DNA from 2 places in the Bacillus sp. PK3-067 genome. Region 2 is predicted to be linked to the other one. Evidence: a T-box and tRNA genes for the amino acid it is inferred to sense, from the RefSeq annotation. Region 2 holds a T-box; the other holds one or more tRNA genes.
What was found. A T-box is a leader RNA that pairs with one kind of tRNA and senses whether it is charged. The one in region 2 lies ahead of tyrS (tyrosine--tRNA ligase), so its partner is inferred to be a tRNA-Tyr.

Region 1: it encodes a tRNA-Tyr, which carries the amino acid that the T-box ahead of tyrS (tyrosine--tRNA ligase) is inferred to sense. The anticodon was not compared.

Annotation. Positions count from the first base shown of each region.
Region 1 covers NZ_CP096490.1:523,293-538,681, reverse strand. Annotated here, with positions in the region: gene M1D73_RS02850 (PrkA family serine protein kinase) at 197-2,092, opposite strand; gene M1D73_RS02845 (sensor domain-containing protein) at 2,478-4,547, opposite strand; gene trmL (tRNA (uridine(34)/cytosine(34)/5-carboxymethylaminomethyluridine(34)-2'-O)-methyltransferase TrmL) at 4,675-5,163, opposite strand; gene M1D73_RS02835 (amidase domain-containing protein) at 5,222-6,109, opposite strand; gene queG (tRNA epoxyqueuosine(34) reductase QueG) at 6,154-7,296, opposite strand; tRNA gene M1D73_RS02825 (tRNA-Gly) at 7,496-7,569, opposite strand; gene M1D73_RS02820 (DsbA family protein) at 7,685-8,335, opposite strand; gene M1D73_RS02815 (transglycosylase domain-containing protein) at 8,523-9,299, opposite strand; gene M1D73_RS02810 (NUDIX hydrolase) at 9,793-10,254, opposite strand; gene M1D73_RS02805 (YebC/PmpR family DNA-binding transcriptional regulator) at 10,401-11,120, opposite strand; gene M1D73_RS02800 (DUF3884 family protein) at 11,472-11,792, shown strand; tRNA gene M1D73_RS02795 (tRNA-Leu) at 12,003-12,084, opposite strand; tRNA gene M1D73_RS02790 (tRNA-Cys) at 12,095-12,165, opposite strand; tRNA gene M1D73_RS02785 (tRNA-Gly) at 12,180-12,254, opposite strand; tRNA gene M1D73_RS02780 (tRNA-Gln) at 12,260-12,334, opposite strand; tRNA gene M1D73_RS02775 (tRNA-His) at 12,398-12,473, opposite strand; tRNA gene M1D73_RS02770 (tRNA-Trp) at 12,493-12,566, opposite strand; tRNA gene M1D73_RS02765 (tRNA-Tyr) at 12,574-12,657, opposite strand; tRNA gene M1D73_RS02760 (tRNA-Thr) at 12,668-12,743, opposite strand; tRNA gene M1D73_RS02755 (tRNA-Phe) at 12,762-12,837, opposite strand; tRNA gene M1D73_RS02750 (tRNA-Asp) at 12,847-12,922, opposite strand; tRNA gene M1D73_RS02745 (tRNA-Met) at 12,926-13,002, opposite strand; tRNA gene M1D73_RS02740 (tRNA-Val) at 13,029-13,104, opposite strand; tRNA gene M1D73_RS02735 (tRNA-Glu) at 13,109-13,183, opposite strand; tRNA gene M1D73_RS02730 (tRNA-Ser) at 13,201-13,292, opposite strand; tRNA gene M1D73_RS02725 (tRNA-Asn) at 13,295-13,369, opposite strand; rRNA gene rrf (5S ribosomal RNA) at 13,378-13,493, opposite strand; rRNA gene M1D73_RS02715 (23S ribosomal RNA) at 13,594-15,389, opposite strand, start outside.
Region 2 covers NZ_CP096490.1:5,001,676-5,017,064, reverse strand. Annotated here, with positions in the region: gene M1D73_RS25945 (DUF4077 domain-containing protein) at 1-229, shown strand, start outside; gene M1D73_RS25940 (SET domain-containing protein) at 396-791, shown strand; gene murB (UDP-N-acetylmuramate dehydrogenase) at 1,175-2,092, shown strand; T-box leader at 2,190-2,405, shown strand; gene tyrS (tyrosine--tRNA ligase) at 2,462-3,724, shown strand; gene M1D73_RS25925 (NAD(P)/FAD-dependent oxidoreductase) at 3,915-5,093, opposite strand; gene M1D73_RS25920 (DUF1641 domain-containing protein) at 5,138-5,578, opposite strand; gene M1D73_RS25915 (winged helix-turn-helix transcriptional regulator) at 6,013-6,357, opposite strand; gene M1D73_RS25910 (MFS transporter) at 6,731-7,894, shown strand; gene M1D73_RS25905 (aldo/keto reductase) at 7,911-8,750, shown strand; gene M1D73_RS25900 (thioester domain-containing protein) at 8,860-9,780, shown strand; gene M1D73_RS25895 (putative mucin/carbohydrate-binding domain-containing protein) at 10,353-14,156, shown strand; gene M1D73_RS25890 (NAD(P)-dependent oxidoreductase) at 14,201-14,839, opposite strand; gene M1D73_RS25885 (alanine/glycine:cation symporter family protein) at 15,144-15,389, shown strand, end outside.

The DNA.
Region 1 (15,389 bases), 940 kb from region 2:
TTGTATTGTGTTGGCTTTTTTCGTATGAATGGTTGGTTACTCTATCATATGCATATTGTAAAAATAATTGACAATAAATTCATGAAATTGCATCTTAATTTATTACATTTGGACAAGGTATGACACTTTATACACATATGAACGGATAATAAAACGCTGTCCCGCAAAATACAAGAGACAGCGTTTTGTTATCAAACTATCTGTTTAACAAGCTACCTACATAGCGTAGTAATTCGTTTGCTGAAGAAGAATTATAGCCATGCTCATCAATTAAACGCGCAACAACATCATTGATTTTCTTAAGCTGATTTTCGTCCGGCGTTTTCGTTGATGTTGTAATTTTCACTATATCTTTTAAATCAGCAAATAGTTTTTTCTGAATCGCTTCACGAAGACGTTCATGTGAATTATAATCAAAGCGTTTTCCTTTACGGGCATAAGCAGAAATGCGAATTAAAATCTCTTCACGGAACGCTTTCTTAGCATTTTCTGAAATTCCAATTTGCTCTTCAATTGAGCGCATTAGTTTTTCATCTGGACTCATTTCTTCTCCTGTTAACGGATCACGTAATTTCGATTTATTGCAGTACGCCTCAACGTTATCTAAGTAATTATCCATAAGCGTCTTAGCTGATTCTTCATATGAATAAACAAACGCTTTTTGTACTTCTTTCTTCGCGATTTCATCGTATTCTTTTCTCGCTAATGAGATGAAGTTCATGTAACGTTCACGGTCTTCATTACTAATGGATGGATGCTGATCTAGCCCATCTTTTAAAGATCTAAGTACATCTAACGCGTTAATAGATGGTACCTCTTTTCGAATGATTGTAGACGAAATTCGGTTAATGACATAACGAGGATCAATACCCTTCATACCTTCATCTTGATATTCGCGTTGTAATTCTTCTACATCAATCGCATTATAACCTTCTACCGTTTCTCCATCATACAAACGCATCTTTTTAATTAAATCAATATCCGGACGCTTCGGATCTTTTAAACGAGTTAAAATAGTGAACATTGCTGCAACGCGAAGTGTGTGTGGTGCAATGTGAACATTCGATACATCACTTTCACGAATCATTTTTTCATAAATATGTTCTTCTTCACTTACTCGTAAATTATAAGGAACTGGCATTACAATAATTCTTGAGTGCAATGCTTCATTTTTCTTATTTGCTATAAATGAGCGATACTCTGTTTCATTCGTATGCGCTACAATTAATTCATCTGCTGAAATAAGCGCAAATCTTCCCGCTTTGAAATTCCCTTCTTGCGTAAGCGATAATAAGTGCCATAAAAACTTCTCATCGCATTTTAACATCTCTTGGAACTCCATCATTCCTCGGTTTGCCTTATTTAATTCTCCATCAAATCGATACGCACGCGGATCTGATTCTGAACCATATTCTGCAATCGTAGAAAAGTCCAGACTACCTGTTAAATCTGCAATATCCTGTGATTTTGGATCAGACGGGCTAAATGTACCAATCCCTGTACGGCGATCTTCAGAGAAGAAAATACGCTCTACAACTACATCCTCAATTCTTGATCCGTATTCTTGCTCTAAACGCATGACATTTAGTGGTGATAAATTCCCTTCAATTCTAACCCCATACTCATCAAAGAAATCATCTCGTAAATGATGTGGAATTAAATGCAGTGGATCCTCGTGCATTGGGCATCCTTTAATTGCAAAAATTGCTCCGCGATCTGTTCTTGAATATGTTTCTAATCCTCGTTTCAACATTGTAACTAACGTTGATTTCCCTCCACTAACAGGACCCATTAATAATAAAATTCTTTTTCTAACATCTAATCGTTTTGCAGATGGATGAAAATATTCCTCTACAAGACGTTCTAGAGCATCCTCTAATCCAAAGAGCTGATTACTAAAGAAGTTATACTTTCTTCTACCATCAACTTCTTCAATTCCAGCGTCTTTTATCATATTGTAAATGCGAGAGTGTGCTGTTTGAGCCACCCATGGTCTTTCTTTCACAAGCTCCAAATACTCCGCAAACGTACCTTCCCATTGTAAACGTTCTTCTGCTGCTCGATGCTGTTCAATCTTTTTTAGAATATCCATTATAGCTCCTCCCCCATCTCCTTGTTCAATCGGATTATTATAAAAGGTATGCTAGGATGTCCTTAAACATTCTTTAAATCAAAACGAAATATATAATAGCACGCTAAAATTCTCTCCAAAATTCAAAGAAAATTCTGTATAATATAGGTATTAACATTTTTACACTGCTATTCATTATAAATAAATTCTTTTCTTCTAAGAACCTTACATACATTTTGGATAATAAATAAAACTCATAAACCGAAAACAGTAAGGAGGATATTAGTATGAAATTATTATTAATTTTAGGTGTATCACTCACATTTCTTACAGCTATTTTTACATCCGGTTACAATGACAAACCAGGTACACATAAAAAATGATGTGCTTTTAGCACATCATTTTTTTATTTATAATACATATTTTCCATATCATATTTGGATAGTGGTCGGCTATAATAATAACCTTGTACAAGCTTCACATTCTTTTCTTTCAAAAACTGTATTTGCTCCTTTTTTTCTACTCCTTCTGCAATTATATTCAATTCTAAAGTATGAGCTAAATGAATAATTGCAGCTGTAATATTCGTATCACGTTCATCTATATGTATACCTTCCATAAAAGAACGATCAATTTTTAAAGTATCAATTGGATATGTTTTTAAATAACTTAAAGATGAATAGCCTGTTCCAAAATCATCTAAATGAATCTTTAAATTTTGTTCTTTTAATTGTAGTAACACTCTCTTTGATATATCTTTATGTATAAGAGCTCCTTCTGTAACCTCTATCGCTAATAAATGAGCTGATACATTGTACTTATTTAAAGCCCGTGTAATCATCTCTATTAATGTAATAGAACGAAAGTGTCTAGCTGAAATATTAACCGCAATTGGGACCACTTCATATCCTTTATTTAACCATTCGCGCAGTTGCTGACACACTTGATTTACTACCCATTCATCGAGCTTAATAATAAATCCTGTTCTTTCTGCCAACGGAATAAATTGGTTTGGAGAAACAAATCCTAATTCCTTATTCTCCCACCTTATTAAAGCTTCCATACTAGCTATTTTTTTCGTTTCAATATTAATTTGTGGCTGATAATATAAGAAAAATTCATTTTTTTCTATAGCACGATGTAACTGGTTTTCTATTATAAACCTTTGTTCACGCTCACAGTCTAATCCACTACAATAAAAATGATAATGTCCTTTTCCTTTTTCTTTTGCTTTTTCTAAAGCAGCATCGACCCTCTGAAATAGTATTTTTTCATCTTCTCCATCTGCTGGAGCCATTACAATTCCAATTGATGCACTTAAATATACATCTTCTTCTTCGATTACAAAATATTCACTAATATTTTTCAGTATGCTTTTTGCAACTTCCTCTACATATTCTTTCGTTATATTTTCTATCAACATAACAAATTGATCATCGTGTTCTCTAAATAAGTGCATACCTTCTATTTTTAGATTGCTTAAACATTCTGTAACTTTTTGTAATACTTTATCTCCCTCTTTATGACCAAATGTATCATTAATACGATGAAACTCATCTAAATCTATAAATACAAGCGCAAAATTTACACTCTCATTTAAAAAAGTATTTAACTTATTTGTACATGAAATTCTATTCATTAATCCCGTTAACTGGTCATAGTAAGCTAAATATTCTGTTCGCATTTCGTTTAATACTTGCCTTGTAACATCTCTCGTAACAATATAAATCCCAACAATTTCACCGTTCACAATAATCGGGATAGTTCTCAAAGAAATATATAGCTCGTACCCTTCTTTATGAACATATTTCTTTGAAACAATTTGTTTTGCTTTTCCTTGCATCGATCCCTTAAATATAATTTGAAAATCTTTTTCATATTCTTTATTAATGAATTCAAAAATAAATTTATTATTTAATTCCTCATACCGGTATCCAAATATTTCATACGTTGCCGGATTTGCATATGTAACTCTCCCTATAGAATCTATAGATATAATTGAGTCATTATTATATTCCAGTAACGACTTAAATAACATTTGTTTTTCCTCTATCTTTGTCTTCTCCTCAATTTGAGCTGTAATATCTCTTGTAATACAAATAACAAATTGACATATTCCTTCTTCGTCGCAGACAGGATTAAGTGAAGATTCATAATGTATCTCACCTTTTGGTAAATTGACTACATCACAAAAGGTGTGTGCTTTCGCTTCTCTCACTACTTTTGCATATTGCCTTTGCAATATCCCCGCTATATCTTTTGGTAATACTTCTGCAAAAGTTTTTCCATAGCACTCTTCGCTTAACCTAGCATAATCCATTCCTATTTTATTCACATACATATATTGAAACGTTTCATTATCAATAACTTTCAATATGAATACTAAATCTTGAATAGCATGTAATAATCCTTGTCTAATTAAATCCATATCTATCATACTTAAAAAGGTATTTTGATTACTATATTCTTCCTTCATATTTATCTCAACCCGTCTTATCTATTTTTAATCATATATCCCATTCTATATGATTATGTCCTCTCTTTTAAATGTATGATTATATATTATTTTTATTTTATAAAAAAAAGTCGCCATATGGCGACTTTTAATAAACGATTTCTAAATCTAATCCAGGGTAATTTTGTTGACGGAACGCTTCATAAATTAAAATTGCTGCTGTATTAGATAAATTTAATGAACGTACTTTATCTGTCATTGGAATACGTAAACAATGATCAAAGTTTTCTTCGATTACATTAGCTGGTAAGCCGTTTGTTTCTCTTCCAAATACAAAATAGTAATCCTTCTCACGCTTGCTATAGTCAAACGCTGTATGAGCTTTCTCGCCATACTTTGTTAAATAGAAGAATTCACCGTCTTTATTTTTTTCATAAAATTCTTCAATTGAATCATAATACGTAATTTTTACGTGCTGCCAATAATCTAATCCTGCACGCTTTAACATTTTATCATCCGTTGAAAATCCAAGCGGTCTAATCAAATGTAATTCTGTTCCAGTTGCTGCACAAGTACGAGCAATATTCCCTGTATTTGCTGGAATTTCTGGCTGATATAAAACAACATGTACTCCCACGCGATATTCACCTCTGTTTTTTGTCTACTACGTATTATACCACTTGAGCGAAAAATCTCTACCCATTAATAATATGAAAGAATTTATATTTCATTTGTGGTGTATATTTACTAGAGTCTTCATAGTTCCAATAACGTCGACGGCTATTCGCTGAATGTGCATTTACAAGCGGCATACCATCTGCATCTTTTGCTACTACAATCGTCGTATGATTCCATCTTCCGTCATCCTCGAAATCATAAGCAATGACATCTCCAAGAATAAGTTCTTCTGGCCTCTCTACCGCCTCTGCTCGAAGTCCTGTTGTAGCACCTGACAAATACCAATAAAAAGAATGTGCAACAGCCCAGCTCCAACTCCACTGATTCTCCCTTTGCCACCATCCTTTACGAATATTAGGATACCCGTTCATAGATACTTCTCCAGTATGAAGACATTGAGAAATGAAATTCGTACAATTATCAGGGAAATTACGATACATAGGATTCCGGTCATCCCACCAACGCTCTGCATATTTCACTGCCTCTAAACGATTATACTGATAAGAACCGTACTTCTCTTTCGTAATATCCCTTTCTAATGTCTCACCCATTCTAATTTCTTCTGACACTTCAATAGCAGAATCGCCTATAATTCGACTATTATTTAAACAAACTCTTCGTTTTAATTGTTCCTCTTCAATATAAAATAATTCTTTATGCTTAATTAAATATTTAAAATGTATTTGATAATCAATTTCTTGATGGTCATTACTATTTAATTGTCTAATGAAAGAAACATCCGCAGTTGCTTTCACTATATGTGCACTACGCCTTTGAAACAATTGTTTCTTTCTCAGTGCCATTTGTAGTAAATCCTCAGCAATACCATCCACATTCGTTCTTTTCTCCGTTATATATGCTAAAAATTGTTGTACTTGGTTTTCAATCTTCGTTTTTACAACCATTCTGTCTCCCTCCCATATTACAATATGAAAAAGGGAAATATTATCTACTCTTTTTTCTGTGCTAACAATTCAAGCCCGCGATTCATTTCATGAAGCACTTCTTCATCTTTCTCACGTTCCATCGCTTTCTCAATCGCTTCGCCTACTCCATCTCCGCCAATTTTCCCAAGTGCCCATGCTGCCGTTCCGCGTAGTACCGGTCTTGGGTCATCTTTCATAACACCAATTAAATCTGGAATTGCCGATGCTTCTTTAAAATGTGCTAATGCTAAAATCGCATTTCTTTGCAGTGGTTTTTTCCCTCTCCATGACCCTGACATAATCCCATATTTCTCTTTAAAATCACGATTACTAATTGTTAAAAGTGGCGTTAATAATGGTTTAACTAGCTCAGGATCCGGCTCCATCTCAGGATGATTATGAAAATCCATTCCTTTGTTTTTCGGACAAACAGTCTGACACGTATCACATCCATATATGCGATTTCCTATTTTATCGCGATATTCTTCAGGTAGGAATCCTTTCGTTTGTGTTAAAAACGCAATGCACTTCTTCGAATCTAACTGTCCCCCCTGTATTAAAGCACCGGTAGGGCAAATATCGATACATTTCGTACAGCCTCCGCATTGATCTTCTATCGGCTTATCTGGCGGGAATGGAACATTTGTAATCATTTCCCCTAAGTATACGTACGAACCAAATTCAGGTGTAATAATAGAGCAGTTTTTACCGCTCCATCCAATACCAGCACGCTCTGATACAGCTCGATCACTTAATTCACCTGTATCAACCATGGACTTCACTTCTATATCGGGAAGTTTTTCAATTAAATATGCCTCTAATTTTTGCAAACGATCTCGTAAAACAAGATGATAATCTTGTCCCCAAGAAGCACGACAAAAAATCCCACGGCGTTCTCCACGCTTACTTAATGGTGCATTTTTTAATTTTGAAGGATATGCTAAAGCAATCGCAATAATTGATTTAGCACCCGGTAATAACAGTTGCGGATTCGTTCTCTTCTCTATATCAGGCTCTTCAAATCCAGATTGATAATTTAATTGTTGTTGCTGGATTAAGCGCTGCTTTAATTCCTCAAAAGGAGAAGCGCTCGCAAAGCCTATTTTATCTATGCCAATTGTTTTACTATACGCAATTACATCTTGCTTTAATTGTTCAAAATCCACTCTTAATCGCCTCCTCAGATGAATCCACCCCTTATGTAACCACTCTATTGGTTAGTAATTCACGTTTGGAATACTATCATTTACTTCTATTTTCGCATGTAATTATATTTTTCAAACATTAAAAAACGCAATGCCTCGTTTATCTCGGAAACGAAACACTGCGTTGATCACAATTTATAGAAAAACTTTTAATAAAATTTGGAGCGGGTGAAGAGAATCGAACTCTCGACCAGAGCTTGGAAGGCTCTTGTTTTACCACTAAACTACACCCGCAAATATGAATTACATATAAGATATTAGAATAACTTATGTAAAATAGTATAGCATGTAAAAAAAGTAGAGGCAAGAATTTTATCGAAAAAAGTCGAAAAAGTGATGAGAGACCTCATCACTTTTTCAATTCTTTATCAATTGCCTTCTTCATACTATCAAAATCAGGATTTGCAAGATTTCCGTTTACATATACAGAAGGAGCACCTTGAACTTTTAATTTTTGAGCACGATCTGAATCTTTACTTACTTTTTCTTTAATGTCTTTACTGTGTAAATCTTTCTTAAATTGCTCTACATCAACTTTTGGAAGTTTCTCTTTCACAATGCTAAGAAGCAAATCTTCTGTAATCCATTCTTCCGTATCTTTCTTTTGATTTTGATAAATCTCATCATAGAAAATCCAGAATGAATCTTTATCTTGTTTATAAATTGCTTCACCAGCTGCTGCACCTAAATCTGAGTCTTTTCCGATAAATGGGAAGTTAATAAAATATAACTGCACTTTGCCTTTATCAATATACTCTTCTTTTAATCGAGGTAATACTGTTACATCCCAAGTACGACAAGCAGGACATTTAAAGTCTCCAAATTCAACTACCTTAACTGGAGCATCATCTTTCCCTAAAGATTGTTGCGTAGAATAAGCAAACATCTCATTCCCTTTATCTTTTTTGTCATTTATGATGCTATACGCAATTGTTCCAATTACAATCAATACTGCGATAGAAAAAACTATACCAAGAGCCATGAGTTTATTTGATTTCATATACATTCCTCTTTAAATTCATATTCTGTATACAGCATTGTACACAATACACATAATATCAACACTTATATACGTCACGCAATGAACACGCTCACATAAATTACAAAAACACAATAATTGTGACGATATTGTGTCACAATTTGTCACAATTTATTCAAAAAAAGAAGCTCCTCTATAGGAACTTCTCTTAACTTACTGCTTTTTTACGCGCGCTATTTAACATCGACTGCTCTATTTTTATATCATGACGAATTACCAATTTCTCACTAACTGCTTGAACATACTCATCATGGCTTATATAGCCTTCTTTCTCCATTAGTCTCAAAACGACATTACGTCTCTCTACTGCTTTATCATAATTTTGGGCAGGTGAGTAATAAGCAGGTGCTTTTACTACAGCAGCCATCATTGCACTTTCAGCCAACGTTAATTGGTTCACCTTTTTACCGAAGTAAAGGTTTGCTGCTTTTTCAATTCCCCATGCTCCTTCTCCATAATAAATATTACTTACATATAATTTTAATATTTCATCCTTCGTAAATGTGCGTTCAATTTTTTTCGTATAAAAAATCTCTTTCCACTTCCGAGAAAATGTACGTTCATTCGTTAAAAAGGCATTTTTAGATAGCTGCTGTGTAATTGTACTTCCTCCTTGCACGACACCACCAGCCTTTATATTCTCAACAGATGCCCTAATAATTGCTATATAATCTAAACCGTTATGATGATAAAATCTTTTATCTTCTGTCGCAATAAATGCATGTGTTAATGATTCTGGCACCTCTAACTTAGCCGGTACATGTAATTTACTAATATCACTTTTCTCAATCATTACATTTCCAATGAATAATAACGTACAACTTAACAATAATAATAATATAATGGCTTTATAAAAAAGTTTAGTCATTGGATTTAATGCAACTTTTTGATGATAGTTCACCCTAGATAATACTCGTTCTTTCATCTTGAACACCTCTTTTCCACACAGCATATAACTCTTACTTTAAGAATACATTGTTGTAAAAAAATATCCCATCGATTTCTCTTACACGTACCTTACATCATTGTAAGGTATAAAGTGAAACTTTAATCGGCCCTCATTAATCAAGCTTACTGCCCAGCAAATAGTTGGATAAAAAAGTATTGTATCACAGTCTTTTTTTATCTACTATTCATCTGAAATATTGAATATAGGTTATGTTAAAGTACGAATAACCAATAAAAGAGAAACCCTTAAGACTATTATATTTTCACTTTACACTTTAATTATATCATCTACAAATATATATACTTTTGACTATCTAGTAATCTAAATGTATATAACATATAGATTTATTATACAGAACAAACGTTCCCTGAATCAATACTAGTGCTATTATTATTTTGACCTTTTTCTTAAACAGTATACAAAAAAAGAGTAGTGATTCGAATGTATCTCAAATCGGCTACTCTTTTCTTTACAATCTTCCTATTAAATTATACGGCTGTACTTCCCACGTTTCATACGGAATAAAATGTGTTGCTCTCATTGCATCAAGCGTTCTGGATTTCATATGAGGACGCGTTATATACTCATCTATGTTCTCTTCATTTAACTCAACAAATTTAGCCTCTTGTATTTCTTCAGGTTGAATTTTTATTTCACCACTTATATATGCTACTTTAAAAACAACAGCTAGAATATGCATAGAAGTATTATAATAAACGCCTGTAATTCCGATAGGCTTCACCGTTAACCCTGTTTCCTCTTTTATTTCCCTACAGACAGCTTGATCGAGCGCTTCGCCTTCTTCTACCTGTCCTCCTGGCAACTCCCACGTATCAGCTCGCCAGTGCACTTTTGTTAATAACACTTCATTTTTTCCATTTGTTAAATAACCGGCTACAGCAACGATATGCTTTGGTGTCTTATGTTCCATATTAAGCCTCCTAGAGATAATGAATATTTTATATATCCCTATAATCATATTCCCTACCTACAACAAAATACCTTTAATACTTCATCACCTTAATTAACTTCATAAAAAAGACCCTATCCGCTAAGCGAAAAGGGTCATCTATCGTATTACTCTCCTAAGTCTACGTTGTGATAAACTTGTTGAACATCTTCTAAATCTTCTAATGCATCAACCATTTTCTCAAATTGTGCTTGAGCATCTTCAGGAAGTGTTACATCACTTTGTGCAAGCATTGTTAATTCTGCAACTGTAAACTCCTCAACGCCAGCACCTTTAAGTGCAGATTGTACTGCATGAAATTGATCTGGTTCAGCATACACGATAACAGAATCTTCTTCTTCTAGAATGTCACGTGCATCTACATCTGCTTCCATTAAAATTTCAAGAACTTCATCTGATGTTTTACCTTCAAGGCCGATAACAGCTGTCGCATCAAACATGTAAGCTACAGAACCGTTCACACCCATATTACCACTATTTTTGCTAAATGCAGCTCGTACATCTGCTGCAGTACGGTTTACGTTATTTGTAAGTGTATCTACAATAACCATAGCTCCATTTGGTCCGAATCCTTCATAACGAAGCTCGTCATAATTTTCTTCTGAACCGCCTTTTGCTTTTTCAACTGCACGATCAATAATTGTTCTTGGAACATTGTATGTTTTCGCACGCTCTAATACAACTCTTAGTGCTTGGTTTGATTCTGGATCTGGCTCGCCTTGTTTTGCTGCCACATAAATTTCACGCCCAAATTTCGCGTATATACGGCTTGTATTTGCATCTTTTGATGCTTTTTTGTCTTTAATATTGTTCCATTTACGGCCCATACTTTCCACTCTCTTTCCCGTTTTAAATCTACATAAAAATATTAATATGAAATATAATGTGTGTTCAACACATTTTTAAAAGAAATATAAAAAGTTCATTTTTGATTCATATTACAGACATAATATAAATCACTATCATTTTGTTCTTTCGACAAGTTATATTATACATGAATTCCTACGTTTATTACGAATTTTAGAAGCACATAGTATAATTTAACAAAAAGACTCTAACATTTCTGTTACAGTCTTTTTATATTGCCAATAAAGATTTCCATATTATTCCCATAATTGTTTTCTATTGTTGTATAATAAAAATAGGAAAAAATTTGAAGAAAAGATGGAGGGTGAATTATGACACATTCCAAAGACAAAAAATCACATGCTTTTAAAGGAATAGGAGAGAAGTTAAACCCAACTATCTATCAAGTGAGATTCATGAAATTAGATGAACCAATTCGATTTGAGTCGTTTCCTGAATTAAAGGAATTAGGAGACTGGTTGAGTACTTCAACGCACATGTGGTCATGCCACTCAACTATGTACAAATACAACAGAGAAGAGTTTGAAAAGAAGTTCTTAGAAATTACGAAATTAACAGCTGATCATGTACTAATATCTACTGGTGGCGTCGGATTTAACTTCATGTCACCAGGTTGGAGAAATTCTCTATAAAATAATGAAATTATATAAAGGGATAAAAATTTATCCCTTTATTGTTTTGTAGCTTTCCCCAACTGTATCGCATGTACTAAATGAATAAGTTTACCTTAATCATTTATAACCATTTCACCAACACACCATTTTTGCTTATTTTATAGTATGATGAAAACATAAAAAGACTCTACACATTTGGTGTAGAGTCTTTTATTACGCCGTTCATGATACCGATGGTCGGGGTCGAACCGACACTCCCGAAGGAACACGATTTTGAGTCGTGCGCGTCTGCCAATTCCGCCACATCGGCACAAAAGAAAAGGCGGCAACCGGATTTGAACCGGTGATAAAGGTTTTGCAGACCTCTGCCTTACCACTTGGCTATGCCGCCATATTAAATTTTATTGGAGCGGAAGACGGGATTCGAACCCGCGACCCCAACCTTGGCAAGGTTGTATTCTACCACTGAACTACTTCCGCAAAAATGGCTGGGCTAGCTGGATTCGAACCAGCGCATGACGGAGTCAAAGTCCGTTGCCTTACCGCTTGGCTATAGCCCATCGAATTCTTACTTAATTATATGTAAGTATCCATTAGATTATTTGTAATTTTTAAAATAAAAATGGGGCGACTGATGGGAATCGAACCCACGAATGCCGGAGCCACAATCCGGTGCGTTAACCACTTCGCCACAACCGCCATGTTGTGTAAATATATTTGGCAGGGGCAGTAGGAATCGAACCCACACTGGAGGTTTTGGAGACCTCAGTTCTACCTTTAAACTATGCCCCTATGTAAATGGTGGAGGGGGGCAGATTCGAACTGCCGAACCCGAAGGAGCGGATTTACAGTCCGCCGCGTTTAGCCACTTCGCTACCCCTCCGAAACTTACATGGTGCCGGCTAGAGGACTTGAACCCCCAACCTACTGATTACAAGTCAGTTGCTCTACCAATTGAGCTAAGCCGGCGTATTTTATTAAAATAAATGGTGGCTCGGGACGGAATCGAACCGCCGACACGAGGATTTTCAGTCCTCTGCTCTACCGACTGAGCTACCGAGCCTTATTAAAATGGCGGTCCCGACCGGGGTCGAACCGGCGATCTCCTGCGTGACAGGCAGGCATGTTAACCACTACACCACGGGACCATTTGGTTGCGGGGACAGGATTTGAACCTGCGACCTTCGGGTTATGAGCCCGACGAGCTACCGTGCTGCTCCACCCCGCGATAATACTATTCATATAAAATTTATATGGTGGAGGATGACGGGATCGAACCGCCGACCCCCTGCTTGTAAGGCAGGTGCTCTCCCAGCTGAGCTAATCCTCCAAAGTGGTGACCCGTACGGGATTCGAACCCGTGTTACCGCCGTGAAAGGGCGGTGTCTTAACCACTTGACCAACGGGCCAAATATTATAAATCCTATGGCGGAGAGCAAGGGATTCGAACCCTTGATACGCTTGTGACGTATACACGATTTCCAATCGTGCTCCTTCGGCCAACTCGGACAGCTCTCCAATGGCTCCGCAGGTAGGAATCGAACCTACGACCGATCGGTTAACAGCCGATAGCTCTACCGCTGAGCTACTGCGGAATAATATTGCCTGGCAACGTCCTACTCTCACAGGGACAAGGTCCCAACTACCATCGGCGCTAGAGAGCTTAACTTCCGTGTTCGGTATGGGAACGGGTGTGACCTCTCTGCCATCATTACCAGACATTATTCTTTTGAGACAATCATTATTATAACTTATTTACTTTAAAAGTCAACAAGTTTTTTATGTTCTCTCAAAACTAGATAACATTGCTACATATTATATGGTTAAGTCCTCGATCTATTAGTATTCGTCAGCTCCACATGTCACCATGCTTCCACCTCGAACCTATCAACCTGATCATCTTTCAGGGATCTTACTAGCTTACGCTATGGGAAATCTCATCTTGAGGGGGGCTTCATGCTTAGATGCTTTCAGCACTTATCCCTTCCGCACATAGCTACCCAGCTATGCCCTTGGCAGAACAACTGGTACACCAGCGGTGCGTCCATCCCGGTCCTCTCGTACTAAGGACAGCTCCTCTCAAATTTCCTACGCCCACGACGGATAGGGACCGAACTGTCTCACGACGTTCTGAACCCAGCTCGCGTACCGCTTTAATGGGCGAACAGCCCAACCCTTGGGACCGACTACAGCCCCAGGATGCGATGAGCCGACATCGAGGTGCCAAACCTCCCCGTCGATGTGGACTCTTGGGGGAGATAAGCCTGTTATCCCCGGGGTAGCTTTTATCCGTTGAGCGATGGCCCTTCCATGCGGAACCACCGGATCACTAAGCCCGACTTTCGTCCCTGCTCGACTTGTAGGTCTCGCAGTCAAGCTCCCTTATGCCTTTGCACTCTACGAATGATTTCCAACCATTCTGAGGGAACCTTTGGGCGCCTCCGTTACACTTTAGGAGGCGACCGCCCCAGTCAAACTGCCCACCTGACACTGTCTCCCGGGTCGATAAGACCCGTAGGTTAGAATTTCAATACAGTCAGGGCGGTATCCCACCAGCGCCTCCACCGAAGCTAGCGCTCCGGTTTCAATGGCTCCCGCCTATCCTGTACAAACTGTACCAAAATTCAATATCAGGCTACAGTAAAGCTCCACGGGGTCTTTCCGTCCTGTCGCGGGTAACCTGCATCTTCACAGGTACTATAATTTCACCGAGTCTCTGGTTGAGACAGTGCCCAAATCGTTACACCTTTCGTGCGGGTCGGAACTTACCCGACAAGGAATTTCGCTACCTTAGGACCGTTATAGTTACGGCCGCCGTTTACTGGGGCTTCAGTTCAGAGCTTCGCTTACGCTAACCCCTCTCCTTAACCTTCCAGCACCGGGCAGGTGTCACCCCCTATACTTCGCCTTACGGCTTCGCAGAGAGCTGTGTTTTTGCTAAACAGTCGCTTGGGCCTATTCACTGCGGCTTTCCGTTAAGAAAGCACCCCTTCTCCCGAAGTTACGGGGTCATTTTGCCGAGTTCCTTAACCAGAGTTCTCTCGCACACCTTAGGATTCTCTCCTCGCCTACCTGTGTCGGTTTGCGGTACAGGCACCTTTTATCTCGCTAGAAGCTTTTCTTGGCAGCGGGGAATCAAAGACTTCGCTCCATAAGGAGCTTCCCCATCACAGCTCAGCCTTTACGATAAGCGGATTTGCCTACTTATCAGCCTAACTGCTTGGACGTGCACAACCAATCGCACGCTTCTTCTATCCTTCTGCGTCCCTCCATTGCTCAAACGATAAAGAGGTGGTACAGGAATATCAACCTGTTGTCCATCGCCTACGCCTGTCGGCCTCGGCTTAGGTCCTGACTAACCCTGAGCGGACGAGCCTTCCTCAGGAAACCTTAGGCATTCGGTGGACGGGATTCTCACCCGTCTTTCGCTACTCATACCGGCATTCTCACTTCTAAGCACTCCACCAGTCCTTCCGGTCTGACTTCACTGTCCTTAGAACGCTCCCCTACCACTGATACCATTGGTATCAATCCGCAGCTTCGGTGGTGTATTTAGCCCCGGTACATTTTCGGCGCAGAGTCACTCGACTAGTGAGCTATTACGCACTCTTTAAA
Region 2 (15,389 bases):
TGAAGTAATGCGAGAGGTTGTTGTTCATCAAGAAAGTTTCCAAGTTAAAACGACGAATATCGTAAAGGATGTTACGCATGCTTCTAACGTAATTCAGCAAACTTCTACAGCTACAGAAGAAGTGCTAGCGAGTGTGGAAGAAGAAAAACATCGAAATGATACGTCAGTGAAGACGTTACAAACTGTTAGCGAGCAAGTGAAGTTGTTAGAAGATATTTTAGAAAAGTAATATTGCTTGGAAAGAGCACGAATGATGTGCTCTTTTTTCATTGAAACGAATACTTGATAGGAATTTAATTGCTTTTCTGCGCGTTTTCTGCCAAGCTTAAGGAGATAAAATTCAGCTAATAGCGGAATTAAAATACTTCAAAGAAAGAATTAAATAGGTGACGCATATGATCGAAGTTAAGACTTCTGAACTTAGTGATGGAGAATTTAATAGAGGTGTATTTGCAACTCGTGATATTAAAAAAGGTGAGTTGATACACGCAGCACCAGTTATCTCTTATCCGAATGAACAGCATGAACATATTGAGAAAACATTACTTGCTGACTACGCATTTGAGTATGGAATCAATCATACGGCAATCCTTTTAGGATACGGTATGTTATTTAATCATTCATATACACCGAATGCAACGTATGATATTGTCTTCGAGAACCATACGTTTAACTTCTATGCTTATAAGGATATAAAAGCAGGAGAAGAAATTTTAATCAATTATAATGGTGAAGTTGATAACGATGAGCTGTTATGGTTTGATAAAGAAAAAGAAGAGAACGAAAAGTAATATAAAGAGTATAGAAAGAGCACATTCTGTCGGATGTGCTCTTTTTTTATTGATGTAAATAAAGTAAAAAGTACAAAAAAATACCACTTTCTTTTTGTGTGGTATAGTAAGATACTGAGGGATAGTGTTTTGAAAAAGTCACATATTTTACAAATTGTTGTCTTTCTGATGACATGTCAAGTTTAGTAGTCCATTTGGGTTGCTTTATTATGCAATATATATTTTAATATGAGTGGCACCTCTTATAAATTAAGAGGTTTATAGGTGTCTCGAATTGATTTTGGGTACACTGTATCCACCACTTTAGGTTCTTTCATGTACGTGGGGATATTATGGGCCCGTATAACGGGATAAAATGAATATAGAAATAGAGGAATCGTAAAATGAATATGCAAGAGGTTTATAAATATTTAAGTACGGTATTGCCTGAAGGACATGTTAAACAAGATGAAATGTTAAAGAATCATACGCATATTAAAGTTGGCGGAAAAGCAGATGTTTTTGTTGCGCCTACAAATTATGATGAAATTCAAGAAGTTATTAAATATGCGAACGAATATAATATTCCAGTTACGTTTTTAGGAAATGGATCGAATGTCATTATTAAAGATGGTGGAATTCGCGGGATTACAGTAAGTTTAATTCATATTACAGGTGTTACTGTAACAGGAACGACGATTGTAGCACAGTGTGGTGCAGCAATTATTGACGTATCACGTATTGCCTTAGACCATAACTTAACGGGTCTTGAGTTTGCTTGTGGTATTCCAGGTTCAGTTGGCGGAGCATTATATATGAATGCTGGTGCATACGGCGGTGAAATTTCGTTTGTATTAACAGAAGCTGTCGTAATGACAGGTGATGGAGAGCTACGTACTTTGACGAAAGAAGCATTTGAATTTGGATATCGTAAGAGTGTATTTGCAAACAACCATTACATTATTCTTGAAGCGAGATTTGAACTTGAAGAAGGTGTACATGAAGAAATTAAAGCAAAAATGGATGATTTAACGTTTAAACGTGAGTCAAAACAGCCTCTAGAATATCCTTCATGTGGTAGCGTATTTAAGCGCCCACCAAATAACTTTGCTGGTAAGTTAATTCAAGACTCAGGACTACAAGGTAAGCGAATTGGTGGAGTAGAAGTTTCTTTAAAACACGCTGGGTTTATGGTGAATGTTGATAACGGAACAGCACAAGATTACATCGATTTAATTCACTTCGTACAAAAGACAGTTGAAGAGAAATTTGGCGTGAAGTTGGAGCGAGAAGTAAGGATTATTGGAGAAGATAAGGAATAAAGAAATACGTATGAAGATATGAATTATTTTAAAATAATATTTGGGTATTGTTGACAATTTGTTTTCAATTCAATATAATGGCTAATAATTTAACAAATAACATACGTTGAAAGAGCCCAGTAGCAGTTTGTCACTGTTAACGAGAGAGCTAGGGGTTGCTGGAACCTAGCACAAACAAACTTGTGAATTACACTCTGGAGTATCTTAGGTAATGCTAAGCGGACTGGCAATCGATATTATTGCTAAGAGTGGTATGAGTAGCTATGCTATTTATACAAACTGGGTGGTAACACGGTGAATAATCGTCCCTATGTCTATCGTAGACATAGGGGCTTTTTTGTTTTTAAAAAATAAAGGGGATGACAAAAGATGAATATTATTGATGAATTAGAATGGCGCGGCGCCGTTAATCAACAGACTGACGAAGAAGGCTTACGTAAGCTAGTAGAAGAGAAAAAGATTTCACTATACTGCGGAGTTGATCCGACTGGTGATAGTATGCATATCGGACATTTGATTCCGTTTATGATGATGAAGAGATTCCAATTAGCTGGTCATCATCCTGTTATTTTAATTGGCGGGGCAACAGGAACAATTGGTGATCCGAGTGGACGACAATCAGAGCGTCAACTTCAAACGTTAGAAGTGGTTCAGCATAATGTAGATGCGTTAACAGCACAAATGAAAAAGCTATTTGATTTTGGTGGAAATAGCGAAGTGAAGATGGTAAATAACTATGATTGGACACATGAAATAAATATTATTGAGTTTTTACGTGATTACGGGAAAAACTTTAGCATCAATAGCATGTTAGCGAAGGATATTGTAGCAAGCCGTTTGGATACAGGTATTTCTTTCACGGAATTCACGTACCAAATTTTGCAAGCGATGGACTTCCATCATTTATACACGAAAGAGGATGTTCAACTGCAAATTGGTGGTAGTGACCAATGGGGAAATATTACGAGTGGTTTAGATTTAATTCGTAAGTTAGAAGGTCATGAGGCGAAAGTATTCGGATTAACGATTCCGTTATTATTAAAATCGGACGGTACGAAGTTTGGTAAATCAGCGGGTGGTGCGGTTTGGCTTGATCCTGAAAAAACGACACCGTTTGAATTTTACCAGTTCTGGGTAAATACAGATGACCGTGACGCAATTAAATACTTGAAATACTTTACGTTCTTAACGAAAGAGCGTATTGATGAATTAGCAACGAAGGTAGAAGCGGAACCTCATAAACGTGAAGCGCAAAAAGTATTAGCGGAAGAAATGACGAAATTTGTTCATGGAGAAGAGGCGTTCCTGCAAGCTGAGAAAATTACAGCAGCGTTATTTAGCGGAGATATTAAATCGTTAACAGCTGATGAAATTGAACAAGGCTTTAAAGAAATGCCAACATTTCAGTCTTCAAAAGAGACGAAAAACATCGTAGAATGGCTAGTTGATTTAGGAATTGAACCATCTAGACGACAAGCGCGTGAAGATATTAATAACGGAGCGATTTCTATGAATGGTGAGAAAGTAACAGATGTGGGTACAGATGTTACTGTAGAAAATTCATTTGATGGACGATTTATTATTATCCGTAAAGGGAAGAAGAATTACAGTCTTGTGAAGTTAGGCGAATAGTTTGTGTGAAAGGATGGGAGTAGGAAGAATACTTCCATCTTTTCGTATACACAATTTGGACATAAAATAATCAGTAAATTTAGATAATTAAAAGGGTTATACGATTCTTCTGCCGAATAAATAAGTTAGAGAAAATTACGGATAAAAATAGCCCGAACCATGCAGGGCATGATTCGGGCTTATATTCAGATTAGTAAGCTAAGCTGAATAGACCTTTAATGTGTGATAAGTAACGAACGTTACTTGCTTCTTTCATTAATGATGCTGGTAAGCCTTTAAGTGGAGTATTGCTTGCTCCAATTGTAGCAACCGCATCTTTACGTCCTAGACTAGCAAGTGTTCCAGAGTTTACAGGTGCGAACTCTTCGAATGCTTTGCCTTCTAGTGCTGCGTATAAGTTGTATCCAATTAACTCACCCATTTGCCAAGCGATTTGTGCAGTTGGTGGGTATGGACGTCCGTCTGGAGCGAAGACAACAGCGCTGTCTCCAGCAACGAATACGTCTTTGTGAGAAGTAGATTGTAGGTATGCATCAACTGTTGCACGTCCACGGTTAACTTCAAGACCTGATTCACCGATTAATGGGTTACCTTGTACGCCGCCCGTCCAAACGAATGTGTTAGCAACAAGTTTTTGACCGTCTTTTAAGTCGATTTCGTTGCCAGCAACGTTTGTTACAGGAAGACCAGTTAAGAATGTAACGCCGCGCGCTTCTAGGCTAGTAGTTGCACGTTCGATTAAGTGGTCTGGTAATACTGGAAGGATTTTTGGACCTGCTTCAACAAGAAGAAGTTTCACTTCTTTTGGATTTACGCCGTGGCTTTTTGCAAGTTTAGGCATAATGTCAGCAAGCTCACCAACTAGCTCAACGCCAGTTAATCCGCCACCACCGATTACGATTGTAGCATCAGCTTCGTTTTTCGTTTTCGCGTATTCACGAATACGGTCTTCAACGTGTTTGTAGATTTTATTTGCATCAGCAGCAGATTTTAATACCATGCTGTTTTCTTCTAGTCCTGGAATACCGAAGTAAGCAGTTTTACTTCCTAAAGCAACTACAAGTGCATCGTAAGATAAAGTAGTGCCGCCAGCTAGTTTGATTTCTTTGCTATCAACTGAGAATGACTCAACTGTTGCGATTTTAAGATCGATATCTTTACCTTTGAAAAGCTTTGTAAGTGGCATTGCAACTGCTTGCTCAGACACGTTACCAGCTGCAAGGCGGTGTAGTTCAGTGATGATTTGGTGCGTTGGGTATTGGTTAATCACTGTAACTTGTGCTTCTGATTTACTGTAATATTTACGTACGTTTAAAGCGGCAAGAAGACCGCCATAACCAGCGCCTAAGATGACAATTTGTTTTGACATAGTATGATATCCCCCGTCTTTACTAATTGTTGTTATAAGTTAACTTATTTATTGTTACGTTCTGCACTAATTTGAAGATATGCGTTCACAAAGCGGAACATTTTTTGTGCTTGTGGATCTTTTAATAATTTTAATAGACCGAACAGGCCGATAACTTCGTTGCTTTCGTCAGCACGATCTTTCGCTTCGATTGCAGTAGCAGCCATGCTTTTCACTGTATCTTTTACAGGTTCTACAAGCTCTGTGATTGCACCAACAGTGTCGCTTTTTAATACTTCATCAGTAGCAACAGTTTGAGCGAAGTCATAAGACTTAGTTAAAATGTTAACAAGCTCAGTTAATTTTGGAAGCTGTTCTACTAGTGTTGTTAATGATTCTTGTACCTCAGGTTTTAACAACTGATCAAGTACATCAAGTTGTCCTTGGCTAGCAGAAATTTGTACAGTTTCTTGTTCTGGCTTTGTTTGAGTCATAGTTTCTGGCATCTCCAATTCTCCTTTACGATAGCAATACTCTTATTTTTTATAAGTAAGATAGTAAACGGTTACGAAACTTTATACAAAGTTTCACAAAACACAATAAAATGCCTTTAAATTTATGACAGCAAGTAAGCTGCAAACATAAATCTAAAACCATAACGTCTTACTTATTATTTATGAACTGTCCGATACATGGCTTGTCCGCATAATGGAAAAGCTCCGTTACCGGAAAGTGTATATAATATATATCCTATATTATATACTATATACACCTATGTTAACATAAAAATGATTCCTAATTATTTGATATTGAGTGTATAACGTAGTGCTGACAAGGTATGAAAGCGTATAAAATATTTTGTTCCAGTTAGAAATGTACATATATATAAAGAAAAAAAGGAAGAAACGAACAAATTCATGTTCGTTTTTCCTTTTTCCTATTATTCACCTTCCGCAATTAGCATCGATGTGTTACCTTCTTTTTCAAGATGGCATTCGCCCCAAGAACAAAGAGAATCAAGAATGGATTCTAAAGACCAACCGTAATCGGTAAGAGAATATTCTACTTTTGGCGGGACTTGATTGTATACTTTTCTTTGAATAACGCCGTCGTCTTCTAATTCACGTAATTGCTGCGTTAACATTTTTTGTGTAATACCAGGCATTGAGCGTTTTAATTCACTCGTTCTCTTTGTACCTTTCGTTAAGTGACAAAGAATAACAACTTTCCATTTGCCGCCGATAACTTCTAAAGTCGCCTCTACAGGAATATTGTATTTCTTCATATGAAATCCTCCCTTTGTGAGTAAAATAAGTTAAATCATACAAATGTTACTTTTTAGTACCTATAGCACTTTAAAGTACGTACTTTTTATCATGTTAAATATGTTTCATAATAGCACATGTAAGAGGCAAATGAGTAGTACGGTACCAAAAAGTGACTATGTTACTTTTTAGTGCCTATCGTACTTTAAAGTGCGTTCTTCAAAAAAGGAATGAAACCATTCATAATAGCATTTGTAAGTATGAAATATATTTTTTAGAAGATAAAAGGGCCTTTTTATCATACTATTATGATTGGATTTCTTGTAATAAGGAGGAATTCAATTGAGTTCATATACAGTACCATCTTCGGAAGCTCAGACGAGCCGAAGAAGTATGTTTGCTTTATTAGCGCTAGCAATTAGTGCGTTTGGGATTGGTACGACCGAGTTTATTAGTGTCGGTTTACTACCATCTATTTCAAAAGATTTAAATGTTTCGGTTACAACAGCCGGTTTAACGGTTTCCTTATATGCGTTAGGAGCAGCGGTAGGAGCTCCTGTTTTAACGGCGTTAACGGCTAGTATGTCGCGAAAGACATTATTAATGTGGATTATGGTTATTTTCATTATTGGTAATGGCATTGCGGCGGTAGCAACAAGCTTCACTGTATTAATTATTGCAAGAATTGTATCTGCGTTTGCACATGGTGTGTTTATGTCAATTGGATCTACAATTGCAGCTGCAATCGTACCAGAGAATAAACGTGCTAGCGCAATTGCGATTATGTTTACTGGATTAACAGTTGCGACTATTACTGGTGTGCCAATTGGAACATTTATCGGTCAACAATTTGGCTGGAGAGCGTCATTTATGGCGATTGTTGTAATTGGAATTATTGCTTTCATCGCAAACAGTATACTCGTCCCATCTAATTTAAAAAATGGTGTACCTGTATCGTTTCGTGATCAATTTAAATTAATTAAAAATGGAAGACTATTACTTGTTTTCATTATTACTGCACTTGGATACGGCGGTACATTCGTAACATTTACGTATTTATCTCCGTTATTACAAGAAGTAACAGGATTTGAAGCAAGTACTGTTACTATCATTTTATTAGTGTATGGAATCGCAATTGCGATAGGGAATATGGTCGGCGGAAAATTATCGAATCATAATCCGATTCGAGCGCTATTTTACATGTTCTTGATTCAAGCGATTATATTATTTGTTTTAACATTTACAGCGCCATTTAAAGTAGCTGGATTAATCACAATTATTTTCATGGGACTATTCGCATTTATGAATGTTCCGGGGCTACAAGTATATGTAGTTATATTGGCAGAGCGCTTTGTTCCGAGTGCGGTTGATGTTGCTTCAGCAATTAATATTGCCGCATTTAACGGAGGGATCGCTTTAGGTTCTTATATAGGTGGCCTTGTAACGAATTCATTAGGATTAATCCATACTGCTTGGGTAGGTGGCCTTATGGTAGTAGCCGCTGTTATTTTAACAGCGTGGAGCATGACATTAGAAAAAAGAGATCAAGTAAAATAAAAGGAGAGAAAATAAAATGAAAAACTTACAAAGTAAAGCAGTATTAAATAACGGTGTAGAAATGCCTTGGTTCGGTTTAGGTGTATTTAAAGTAGAAGAAGGACCAGAACTTGTAGAAGCTGTAAAATCAGCAATTAAAGCAGGATACCGCAGCATCGATACAGCTGCAATTTACGGAAATGAAAAAGCTGTAGGTGAAGGAATTCGTGCAGGTATTGAAGCGACTGGTATTGCAAGAGAAGAATTATTTATTACTTCAAAAGTATGGAACGCAGATCAAGGGTATGAAACAACAATCGCTGCATACGAAGAGAGTCTAAAAAAATTAGGACTAGATTATTTAGATTTATATCTTGTTCACTGGCCTTCAGAAGGAAAATATAAAGATACATGGAGAGCGCTAGAAACACTTTATAAAGAAAAGCGCGTACGTGCAATTGGTGTAAGTAACTTCCAAATCCATCACTTACAAGATGTAATGAAAGATGCAGAAATTAAACCAATGATTAACCAAGTAGAATACCACCCTCGTTTAACACAAAAAGAACTACAAGCTTTCTGTAAAGAACAAGGTATTCAAATGGAAGCATGGTCACCACTAATGCAAGGTCAATTATTAGATAACGAAACATTACAAGAGATTGCTGAGAAACACGGTAAAACAACAGCTCAAGTTATTTTACGTTGGGATCTTCAAAATGGAGTAATCACAATTCCAAAATCAACGAAAGAACACCGTATTATTGCAAACGCTGATGTATTTAACTTTGAATTAACGAAAGAAGATATGGAAAAAATCGATGCGTTAAATCAAAATCATCGCGTTGGTCCAGATCCTGATAACTTCGATTTCTAAGATTAAGGTAAGAAAAAAGAGTGCTTAAAAGCACTCTTTTTTTGTGCATAAAAATAGTTTCTAAATAAATACTACTTAGTATTAAGTTTGTTATTAAGGGGCTGTAAACATGAATATAAAGCAATCGTTCAAACTTTTAGCTATGTTTTTAAGTGTTTTATTTGTGTTATTCCCACTTCAAAAAGCATTCGCAGAAGTGATGGACCATACAAAGTATGAAATGAATTGGAGTTATAGTAAGTCCAAGAAGAAGCCAATTCGAACAGAGCTTATTAAAACGGCAGATGGCAAAATTGCTTTTTGCTTAAATGTAGATTTGAAATCTCCAAGCGGTCAAGATTTACCGGAAATGGGGAAAGTGGATATTAATGTGTACCGTGTACTATTGAATGGATATCCACAAAAGAGTCCACAAGAATTAGGGGTATCTGATTGGAGAGAGGCGCATTACGCAACGCAGCTTGCAGTATGGAATGCGTTAAAACAAATTGATGTTAATGATTTAGATTTCCGAAATAAAAATGTAGAGAAAGTAACAAAAGATATCGTTGCAAAAGCAAACGCTAGCGAAGAGCTACAAGAAATTACGATGAGTGTAACTCCTACAGAAGAACAAGAAGCAGTCTTAAAAAATGATTTCTTTGAAACAGGCTTATATACAGTAGAAACAAATGCAAAAAGCGGAACGTATAAAGTGCAAGCAACAGGTGCACCAGCGGGCGTGAAATTTGCAAATGAAAAAGGCGAAACAAAAACAGAATTTAATGTAGGAGAAAAGTTCCGCATTTTAATTCCGAAACAAACACCAGCTGGTGGATTTAGCTTTAAAGTATCAGGAAATTTAACGAAATTACAAGGGATTGCGCATAAAGGTACACCGACTATTCAAAATGCAGTAGTATTACTTGAGCGTAGTGAAGAAAAAACAAGTCCAGAGTTAGCGGTAAGTTGGAAAAAGGCTGAGGCTCCAAATAAACCAAATAAGCCATATACTCCAAATGAACCGCATAAACCGAATCAAAAGAGATAATGAAAAAGCATTGGTATATGCCAATGCTTTTTCATATGAATTCTTTAAAGATATATCAAGATAATAATTAATCGAGTGAAACACTATTTTAACGTTTGAAGAAGTATTTAAAAATAATAAAATATGGAGAAATCTAAACGTTACAATAAATGGATTTTATTCACGAAATTGTAACATTATTCTAATTAGAGAGGCTATCAAACAAAGTGTAAAGCGTGTACAATTCAGTTGGAAAAACTACCTATAGATGGTCATATATGAAGAAAATGTAAAACTCTATTGTTGTTCATATTTTTAGATGTATAGATGACAATACTGAAAAATATCTTTTACTATTCTCTTTTTTATGTAGCAAGAGAACTCATCACAAATAGAGAGAAGTGAGGAGGGGATATTACATAAAAATTGTACAATGTAAGAAAGCGAATACATGGAGGGAAATGCGGTAGTAATAGATACAGGTGCGCGAGGTGTTAGTCTATTCGTTAAATGTTTTTATAAAGATAATAGGATTTTTCATTAAACGAATATATAGGATGGTTTGTCTAAAAAAAGGACAGGGGACACAGATTATGTCAAAGAAGAAAAAGAGTAGGGTATTAGTAGCAGGTATATGTATATCTACATTATTATCACCAGTAGCTTTCGAAGCATCAAAAGGATATGCGGCGCCTTTGGAAGAGAATAAGGGCGGGCAGTTGGAAGAGAATAAATTTGAGCAGAGAGTATTTCAGTTGCCGGGGAAAGGTAGCGTAGAAGAAGAAAATAATCGTTTAAGAGTTACTTGGAAACTTTCCGCTAATGAACCGACTGGAATTTATGCAGAGCCAAATGAAGAGATTACAATTGACATAAAAGGAACGCAGTCTATCCAAGCTTTTATTGGAACGAGATCTTATGATGAAAAGGACCCAGAGGAGTTTGATTTAAAACCAGGAAAAAATGTTATTTCATCTTCAAGAGGCGGTATTTTATATTTTTATAATATGAATAACGAAGGAGAAGTAACAGCTTCCGTTACAAATGGTGGTAGTCACTTTCCTTTATTTATTTTAGGTAAGCATACGAAAAAAGATTGGGATGAAATGTTAAAAAAATATAAGGATCCTTATGCAGTTGAATTAAAAGGTGAGAGAAGCTTAATTACTACTACTTACGATTCTGTGCAGAAATATATGAAGAATACGGATCCAACAGATTTAATGAAATTGCATGATAAGATTATCCGTTTAGAAAACGCAGTGGCAGGATTATCTGAGGACAGTGTTGGGGTTGCAAAATCTCCAACTCATTATGTTCAGTTTGTTGAAAAACGGAAGCCTGCTAAAGGGGACTTTATGTTTGCGAAACATTATCATACAGGATATATTCCAACTGCAATGAATAGAGTTTTAGATATAGAGGTACTTGAGAAGGATGGATGGGGACCGTGGCATGAAGTTGGTCATTTACATCAGCAAGAACCGTGGAAGTGGTCTAAAGTAAGGGAAGTAACAGTAAATATTTACTCATTAGCTGTTCAAAAGGCGTTAGGGAATCAATTAGAAATGGATGAGCACTATAAAAACTCATTTGAGTATTTAGAGAAGCCTAAAGCAGAAAGATTCATTGATGACATTAATCCTCTTACAATGTTTTGGCAATTAAATGTAGTGTATGGAGAACATTTTTATCCTAGGTTACATCAAGCTTATCGTTTGTTACCTCAGAGTGAAATGCCTCATTCTGATGAAGAGAAAAAGCAGCTATTTATTTATATGACATCAAAAGTGGCAGGGCAAAATTTAATTCCTTTCTTTGAGGAGTGGGGATTAACACCAAATGATGATATTAGAGAGAAAATAGAAAAATCAAAGTTACCTAAATTAGAAAAGGAAATCTGGAAAGCTACAGATAGTAATGATATTCGTGAGAAGCAAGTTGAACTGTATAAGGTTCCGTATGGTGAACCTGCTAATGAAGTACAAAATCTTTTAGTTGGTACAGATTCTGACGAGAATGAAGCAAGTAAGCTTGTTCGAAATTTAGGTGAGAATGTAAAAGTAACAGGAAAGATTGTATGGCCTAAATTAGAGAATGGGAAACAGGAAGTGTTAGTAGAAATTGGGGATGAGAAAGGAAATAAAAATTCAATTCCTGTCCAAGTTAACGGATTTTATGATGACAGTATAGTTTTTCAAGGACTTTCAGATGATGTAATGTCGACAGTGACACTTCACCACAATAAGAAGAAATTAAATGTAAACTTTACTAATAATGAAATACATTACCGTTTTGAAAAAGAAGAATATATGGGCTTAACGCTATATGATCGAAATGGGATTGAAAAGAAACGTGTATCAGCAGAAGGACAAGAAACGGGAAAAAGATTTGCGATGGAACTAAATGAATTGGATTTTGAATATGGTGATGTAATAAAAGTATTCCACGCAGAACCAAGCCGTTTGAAGTGGTTTAAAAATAACGAACTTGTAGATCAAGGAAAAGTTAAAAATAAAAAAGAGAAATTATTCCAAATAACTGAGCAAGGGTTCGAATTAAAAGATAGTTTACAAGAAGTGACGGCGAAACTGCAAAAAGTAGTAGTCGGAATGGATGTAGACAAACTAGATCCGAAAGAATTCGTACAAGTAAAAGATGGAGAAGTGGTTGGTTTTGTAGAAAAACCAAATACATCAAAAATTGGAGAACAAAAAGTAAAAATAGAGACGAAGGATGCTTTTGGAAATAAGAAGATAACAGAAGTGCCGCTTGAAGTAATTTATGGAGATAGTTTAGTATTTCATGCTAATGATAATGCAATACGTTCGGTTGTAACATTGCAACATGATAAAAAGGAACTGCACGCAACGTTTACAGGTAATCCTGTTCATTATCGTTATGTAAATGAAGAGTATATGGGGATTACGCTATATGATCAAAATGGGAACACAAAAAAGCGTGTAACAGCGGAAGGACAAGAAACTTCAAAGAAATTTGCGGAGCAAGTGAGTGGAATGCAGTTTGAATATGGTGATGTAGTAAAAGTATTCCATGCAGAACCGGACCGCTTGAAATGGTATCAAAATAATAGCCTTGCTGGCCAAGGTAAGGCGAAAGTAGAAAAAGAATTATTCTTCAAGGTAACTGAAAAAGGCTTTGAAAGAATGGAAACTTTACAAGAGGTAAAGGCAGTACCACAGAAGGTAGTAATCGGAACAGATGTAGAGAAAATAAATGCAAAAAACTTTGTTGAAGTAAAAGATGGAGAAGTAGTTGGATTTGTAGAAAAACCAAATACAACAAAAATCGGTGAACAAAAAGTAAAAGTAGAAACGAAAGATCGATTTGGAAATAAGAAAGTGACAGAAGTTCCTCTAACAGTAACATATGGAGATAGCCTACTTGTATATGGGCTGAGCTATAGAGATGGTGACTTGAAATCAATTGTAACTTTGCATCATGATACGAAAAAACTGAGTGCGACAGATACAAAGAACCTAATTCATGATTACTTTAAAGATGAAAAGTATTTTGAATTCACATTGTACGATAAAGAAGGAAGAGTGAAGAAAAATATAGCAGTAAAAGGTTTAGAGAATACGCAAGAATTTGCTAAGGAAGTAAATGGAATTGCATTTGAGTATGGAGATGTAGTGAAAGTATATCATGCGGAATCTTCTCGTTTACATTGGTATCAAAAAGATGTATATGTGGGCGAAGGAAAAAGTAAAGAGATAAAGGAATTAGTCTTCAAAATAACTGAAAATGGATTTGAAAGATTAGACGGTGAGCAAACAGTAAAAGCAAATCCGCAGCAAGTAGTAATCGGAACAAATAGCGAAACGCTAGACGCGAAGAACTTTGTTGAAGTACAGGGTGGAGAAGTAGTAGGTTTTGTAGGGGAAATAGATACGACAAAAATTGGTCAGCAAAAAGTGAAAGTAGAAACGAAAGATCGATTTGGAAATAAGAAGGTGACGGAAGTTCCTGTAGAAGTGACATATGGGGATAGTCTAGTCTATCAAGGTGTGTCCGATGTTACACGTTCAATTGTTACGTTAAACCATGCTGAAAAGAAATTACATGCAACATTTACAAATGAGGAGATTCATTATCGCTTTGTAAATGAGCAGTATATAGGCCTTACGATTTATGATCAAAATGGAAATAAGAAAAAGCATGTAACGGCAGAAGGACAAGAGACTTCAAAGAATTTTGCTGGGCAAGTAAATGGAACGGCATTTGAGTATGGAGATGTGCTGAAAGTATACCATGCGGAACCGAGTCGTTTGAATTGGTATAAAAAGAATGAGTTAGTTAAAAAAGAGGATGCGATGAAGGGGCAAAAAATATCCTTTAAGATTACTCAAAATGGATTAGAGCAAGTGCAATAATAAGAAAAATCTCGTAAAACATAATGTTTTACGAGATTTTTTTATTATTCAGCTTCAGATACTACTGTGAAGCGTTCGTTTACGTGTTTTGGATTTTCAATTTCATCAAGTGCTGCAACTGCGAAGTCTTCATAACTTACGTAGCTATCACCTTTTGAGTTTACAAGCAGGTTGTCTTTACCAGCTGTATAAGAACCAGTGCGTTTTCCTAATGCGAATAGTGCAGAAGGGCTGATGAATGTCCAAGTGATATCATTTGTTTGTTGTAAGATTTCTAAGTTTTTACCTTGGTTTTGAGCTGTTGCAAGGTATTCGCCTGGGAAACCTGGTGTCTCAAATACACGTGTTGTTTTCTCTTCGTCTACAAATAAGCTTCCAGCGCCACCAACTACAAGTAATTTTGTGTTAGGTGCACCTTTCATCGCTTCAATTAGTACGTTTCCTGCATCTACGTGAAGGTGTTCTTGTCCTGCTGGAGCACCGAATGCATTTACAACTACATCGAATGCTTGCAAGTCGTTAGATGTAAGAGAAAATACGTCTTTTTCTAAAACTTTTACGTTTTCTTCTGTAATTTTTGCAGCGTTTCTTACGATTGCAGTTACTTCATGTCCGCGATCCAATGCTTCTTTTAAAATACGACTTCCTGCTTTACCAGTTGCTCCGATAATTCCGATTTTCATAATAAATCCCTCCAAAGTGTTTTGTTAAATTGTATATCTGAAAGTAAATGAATTTGTTGTAATTAGGTTTGTTACAACCCGTTGTAATCATTATAGTTACAGGTTGGTATTTTTGTCAATAGGGTTGTTTGTGAATTTATTTTTTGTTTTAGTATGCACAGTTAGAGGGAGGGTAGTCAGTCATAAGGACATTGTTACTGTGAACCTGGCTAATATTTGGAAATTGCAAATTGTCGAAAAATGTTGATTTTTGAATGTTTTTTAAATATAATTCGTTTTATGGAGAAAAGGAGGGGTTAATTGTATGAATATTTTAGAGCAATTTATTTCATCAACAAATACAATTCTTTGGTCATATATTCTTATTGCGATGTTAATTGGTTTAGGTCTTTATTTTTCTATTAAATTGAAATTCGTACAAATTACTCATTTAGGGGAAATGGTTCGACTAATGAGTGATGGATTAACTGGAAAGACGCGTAAAAAAGGTAGTGTATCTTCTTTCCAAGCGTTTTGTATGAGTTCAGCAGCTCGTATTGGTATCGGTAAC